DNA from 2 places in the Bacillus sp. LL01 genome. Region 2 is predicted to be linked to the other one. Evidence: riboswitches for the same ligand, from Rfam matches in the RefSeq annotation. Region 2 holds a riboswitch; the other holds the start of a gene.
What was found. A riboswitch is a leader RNA that binds a small molecule or an ion and turns the genes downstream of it on or off. The one in region 2 is predicted to bind cobalamin.

Region 1 (3,185 bases), on a different contig from region 2:
TCCTTAAAGATTGTTCCACTGATTGGATGATATGCTCCCTGCTGGTATCATAATATTTAATTCCATGCTCAGGTCTATTCGACGAAATCAACTTGATTCCACATTTTGTTACCAGCTCTAACTGGTCTCTTAAGGAAGGCTTCAGCGCAAGTGCGTCGCCAAACTGTTCTTCCACTGTGTAATCCCCGTAAATATCAGCATGGTCAAAAGATGTAATGCCCATATACAAACAGCTTTCAATGAAATTCAATGTCTCTTCCTTGCTGTATCCCCAATCATTCAATCTCCACATCCCGTGAACGATTCTCGAAAGTGACACATCTTTACCTATCTGAATTCTCTCCATCATAACACTCCTATCCATTCAATATTTAGAAATTATACCTCTTCTGCGCCCTAATAGCCAAAAATACTGCTTCCTTCTTAGTTTAATCCAATAAAAGATATACTTCTTTTTCATTTTTCATTAAAATAGATAGTAAATATAATTGTTTGAAGAAAGGATTCGTCGACAATGACAGCACATACATTGATAGGAAATAAATTGATAGATTCACAGCATGAAGTTGCAGCAAACATTTTATCTGAAATCCAGAATACTTATCCAGACGTAGCAGAATATCGGGACATAGAAACAGAAGAAAAGATTAAGGAAATCTTTCGTAACCTCCTTCAGTTTCTGGGAGAATACGTTCTCGATACTGAAAAATGCATCCTAGATCGAGCGAAAGATTGGGGAGAATCAATAGGCTACATGTCCGTCAAAGCTGGCGGCTCTTTAGAGAACACCCTTTCAAATATGACCTTATATAAAAGATGTCTATGGTCATTCATCGAACGTGAAGCATTAGCAGAAGGATATCACATGAAACAGATTACGGAGATTTTCATTCTAATCGATGAATTATTCAATATAATCGTTTATGGATTCAGCCAAGCATTTTCTTTTGCAACGGAACAGAAATTGCTTGAATCCAGAGCTTCCCTGATCCGCCTTTCCATTCCTATTGTACCGCTACTGCAAGGTATGGCAGTCCTGCCACTTGTTGGGGAGATTGACGAGGTGCGTGCAGGGATCCTTATAGAAGAAACATTGGAAAAGAGCAAAAACCTATCCATTTCTAAACTGATCATCGATTTCTCCGGTGTCTACCGGCTTGACGAAACGGTCCTTCACACGATGGAACTCCTCCTTCGCGCATTAAAACTGATCGGCATCACACCAATCATTACAGGACTACGTCCGGAACTAAGCATACAATTCATCAACTCAGGTCTTGTACTCCGTGACATTCACATCGGCGGATCCATCGAACAAGTATTGCAAGAACAATAAAAAATTCCTGCCGGGGTCAGACCCCGGCAGGAATTTTTCACTTCATGTCGAAACCCCCGCAATCCATAAATTTCTCTAGAAATCCTTCCAATTAAATGTCTTGCCATTTGTGTATGTTTCATTTATGATAATACTATCATTCACGAATAACACTATATATTGTATAAAAATCACATTCAAACATCTATATACAGTAAAAATGTCCATAATGCGGTAAAGGTGTCTTTTAGTAGACTTAATAGGGAATCCGGTGAAATTCCGGAACTGTTCCCGCAACTGTAAGTGCAGACGTTCTTGATAATCCACTGTCTAAGCAGGCTTAACGGCTCTTATATGGGAAGGATCAAGATAGGAAGAAGCACGAGTCAGGAGACCTGCCTTTAGCGATTATAGTTTCACTTTCTTCGGGAGTTGAGAAGATGAAACGATCCATAGAACCTGGTAGAAGGCAGATATATCCGATTTCAACATCCAGTTGACAGGATGCCGCCCCCTTCTCCTTTTTACCATTCTATGATCGTTTGATCCACTCAGCTACCTGAGTGGATTTTTTTTCGGCATTTTCGCCTTGCCCATAACAAAATTTTCAACGAAACTTGCCCAATCTTTCAAACGAAATGGAGTGGAAAAATATGACCATACATACTGAAATACATTACAAAGAAAAACGGCCATCCTTGCAGAACTTTCAAGCATTGCTAGACTCGACATTACTACAGTTCCCATCCCTTGATGCGGATGCGTTTTTACAAAAAGCGGAGAAGCTTATCGACAAGCTCCTGCCACTTAATCAAGTACAGGAGCTTTACAATCAATTAATCTTGGATGCGCTCAATCATCTGACGGAAAATGAGCCGGATTGGACTTACGTAGCCTCCAGACTCCTTGCTCATAAACTTCAACAGGATGTCTGCCACATCAGGAAAACTGTCAACCCATATACCAACCTGTATCAATTAATAGAAGCATTGACCGAACAAGGAATCTATCATTCCCAGCTTCTAGAGTCTTACAGTTTAAATGAGATACAGCAATTGGAGTCTGTCCTTCAACCCAAACGAGATCATCTTTTCACCTATATCGGACTAAAGACTCTCTCAGATCGGTATTTAACACGTGATCATAGCAAGCAGCTTTGGGAGCTTCCACAAGAACGGTTCATGATCATCGCCATGACACTGATGAGAAAGGAACAGACTAACAGACTACAGTATGTGAAAGAGGCATACTGGGCATTGAGCAATTTATATATGACCGTTGCCACCCCCACCTTTGCCAATGCAGGTAAAACATATGGTCAGCTTTCCAGCTGTTTCATTGATACGGTGGATGATAGTTTACAAGGAATATATGACAGCAATACGGATATCGCAAACCTTTCCAAGTCCGGCGGAGGAATTGGAGTGTACCTTGGTAAAATCCGAAGCCGTGGCAGTGATATCCGTGGCTTTAAAGGAGTATCTAGTGGCGTCATTCCATGGATGAAACAGTTGAACAATACCGCAGTCAGTGTGGACCAACTCGGCCAGCGGAAAGGAGCCATATCGGTCTATCTTGATGTATGGCATAAGGACATCTTTTCATTCCTCGACAGCAAACTGAATAATGGCGATGAACGCATGCGCACACATGACCTATTTAACGGAGTATGTATACCCGACATTTTTATGGAGCAGGTAGAGAAAAGGGGCGACTGGTATCTATTCGATCCCCATGAAGTCAGAAGTACGATGGGATATTCCCTGGAGGATTCCTTTGATGAGGTAAAAGGTGCCGGCAGTTTCCGGATAAGATATGCGGAGTGCGTGAACCACCCTGATCTTGCAAAAGAAAAAGTGGCTGCCATCGA
Region 2 (3,185 bases):
GCAAAGAACTCACCTTTATGAATTTCAAGGTCCACCCCATTAATAATGGGATTTTCCACACTATATCCGCCTACCAGACTTTGAATCTTAATCATTCGCCTTCCCCTTCCCAATCCTTTCTCTGACCAAAAGAACGGCAAAAACCGGCGCTCCAATCAAAGCGGTAATGACACCGATCGGCAGTTCCTTCGGTGCAATGATGGTCCGTGCCATCAGGTCTGCCAACACAAGAAAGCCTCCTCCGATCAACATCGACAACGGAAGAACATGGCGATGATTCGGTCCGGTCAACAGTCGTACCAAATGTGGGATTACCAGCCCGACAAACCCGATAGATCCCGACACCGCAACCGCTGATCCGGTCAAAAGGGAGGCCCCGAACAGGATCAATGTTTTCCCACGCTTCACATTCACTCCGATGTGATCTGCCGCCTCTTCCCCAAGCGCCATGGCATTCAGCTCACGAAAATGCATGAACAAAAAGAGCGAACCTGCAATCATAAACGGAAAGATAAGCTGCACATGGCTCCAGCCTCTCATACCCACGCTTCCGTACAGCCAATAGATGATTTGTGTCATCGACTCCTTGTCACCAAGTGCGATAATCAGTGAAATGATGGAACCGATAAAGGCGCTGATAATGATCCCTGCCAAGATAATCGTTTCTATCGCCAACCCGCGGTTACTCAACCTTACCAGGCCAAATACAAGCAAAAGGGACAACAGGCCACTGATAATCGCGACAACCGGCAGCGTGAAGCTACCCAGCCCGATAATCGTTATGTTGAAAAATAATACAGCCACCGCTCCCAGTGCTGCACCCGAAGAAACCCCGATCGTGTATGGGTCTGCCAGTGGATTCCTAAGCAGCCCCTGAAAAGCAGCACCAGCGAGCGCAAGTGATGCCCCGACTAACATCGCGAGAAGGACACGCGGAAACCGGATATTCCAGATGATCATTTCCTCATTCTTCGGAACGTCCACAATCCAGCCGAACCCAATGGCATTTTCAGATAAAATATGTAAGATGGACGGTATCGGGATCGAAACACTACTGTTCAATAAACCAAGGAGGGCTGTACCAAGTACAAACCCTCCGCTTCCGATATACAGCCAAAAGACCCGATTACTCAAAGATCTCCGGATAGATAAGTTTCGCAAGAGTCTCCACCCCTTCAATAAGACGGGGTCCCGGTCTTGTTACTGTATCACTGTCCACATCATGCACTTCTCCATCTTTGATGGCAGGAACCTCCGCCCAACCGGAACGGGCCATCACTCCCTCTTTCGGATTGTCCACATAATAGCCATAAGTGGTGATGATCACATCGGGATTCAGCTGAACAATTTCCTCTTCCGTCAGCTTCACCCAGCCCTCCTGATCACCTGCAGCATTTTCCGCTTGAATGGATTCGAGCATTTCATTCATGAACGTCCCTTGCCCTGTTGTGAAAATATCCGGAGCAGGAGAAACCTCCACCCAAACCTTTTTCTTTTCCGTTACTTCCTTCGCTTTCTCTTCCACCGCAGCAAGGCGGTCCTTCATGTCGACTATTAAGCTTTGAGCCTCTGCAGTTTTTCCTGTTGCTTTGCCCATCAGTTCCATCGTTTCATATACATCAGCGAACGATGATTCGCTGCCAATAACAATCACAGTAATTCCCGCTTCCTCATACTGTTTGAGGATATTCTCATGGTTCTGCTGATGATAATCCGTAACGAAAATCACATCAGGCATTAAGGTCAAGATGAGTTCCACATTCATATCCTGCGCCCCTACCTTTTCTACGTCAGCTGTTTCAACAGGATAGTTGCAATAATCGGAAACCCCTACCATCTTGTCTCCCAAGCCAAGCGCATAAGCAATTTCGGTGTTACTTGGCTGCATGGAAATAATGCTTTCCGGCTCTTCTTCTATTGTGATTTCCTTGCCCGAATCGTCCGTTATTGTGACAGGGAAGGCTCTTTCCTGTTGTTGTTCTTCACCAGTTGTAGTTTTATTCGTGTTCCCATTTTCTACGTTTCCATTCGTTTCCTCTGAGGTCGCGCCACAGCCTGCCAATATTCCTAAAATCAGGACCAGAACAAGACCGAAAACTCCCCACTTCTGCTTTAAATGCTTCATTATTTTTTCCCCTTTAAATTTTTTTAAAATAAAAAAACGCCATCCTAAAGGAAAGCGTTGAACGTCAAAAAGCACCTATGTATCCGCGTTATGGCTAGATTGTTAGACATCATCTATCAAACATGGAAACTCTGCACTTCAAACATCCTTTTCCTCGAAGGAGCTTAAATAACAAGATAGGCAGGTCTCCTGACTTACGCTTAACTGGTCAGCTGCGCCTTCCCATGCACCTTTATCGTGCACAGTGGACTCCAGCAGCTTTCCTAAACGCTTACAGTGGCGGGACCGTGTTGGACTTGCACCAACTTCCCTTTTCACCCTTCCTGCACGAGTCATACTCTAAACAAGAAAGGAACCTATTTGTCGTAATATTTGTTTTTTTATTCTTTCGTTATTATAAAATAACTTCCTGGAGTTGTAAATTTTATTCTACTAAACTTTCTCTGCTACCCCTGCCGACTTGAAAGTGGCCATTTCTTTTGTGATGTTCGCAGCCGCTTGGAGAACCGGGAATGCCAAGGCGGCACCGGTCCCTTCCCCAAGTCGCAGTCCGAGATTCAGTATTGGCATTCTTTCTAAAAGTTTAATGGCATGCTGATGCCCCGCCTCTTGGGACTGATGGCCAATAAAAAGATAGCCTTTCACTTCATTGTGCAGCTTTACTGCCAGAAGTGCAGCGATAGTACTGATAAAGCCGTCGATGAGAACCGGGATTTTTCTTTCTGCGGCTGTTAAGATGGCACCGATCATCCCTGCTATTTCAAGGCCGCCTAATTTAGACAAGACATCGATTGGATCAGCGGAGTCTGGTTTGCGGTTGCCGATCGCTTGACTGATGACCTGCTGTTTTATTTTCACCTGCTCTGAAGATATCCCTGTCCCGAAGCCGACCCCTTGAGCTGCACCCAAGCCGCTTAATGCTGCCAATACGGCACTGCTGCTCGTTGTGTTTCCGATTCCCATTTCCCCGACAATCAGACACTTAGCACCGTCATTTAATACTTTTGTTGCGATGTCTCTTCCAGCGTCGATCGCCTGGAGTGCCTGACTTCGAGTCATT

Region 1: linked by a shared signal. The riboswitch ahead of AB685_RS14205 (ribonucleoside-diphosphate reductase subunit alpha) and the one ahead of AB685_RS16435 (ABC transporter substrate-binding protein) in region 2 are both predicted to bind cobalamin.

What each region holds. Positions count from the first base shown of each region.
Region 1 covers NZ_LFEL01000004.1:347,589-350,773, forward strand. The annotation lists gene AB685_RS14195 (aldo/keto reductase) at 1-346, opposite strand, end outside; gene AB685_RS14200 (STAS domain-containing protein) at 515-1,336, shown strand; cobalamin riboswitch at 1,537-1,733, shown strand; gene AB685_RS14205 (ribonucleoside-diphosphate reductase subunit alpha) at 1,969-3,185, shown strand, end outside.
Region 2 covers NZ_LFEL01000005.1:281,630-284,814, forward strand. The annotation lists gene AB685_RS16425 (adenosylcobinamide amidohydrolase) at 1-95, opposite strand, end outside; gene AB685_RS16430 (iron ABC transporter permease) at 88-1,161, opposite strand; gene AB685_RS16435 (ABC transporter substrate-binding protein) at 1,127-2,125, opposite strand; cobalamin riboswitch at 2,287-2,500, opposite strand; gene cobT (nicotinate-nucleotide--dimethylbenzimidazole phosphoribosyltransferase) at 2,558-3,185, opposite strand, start outside.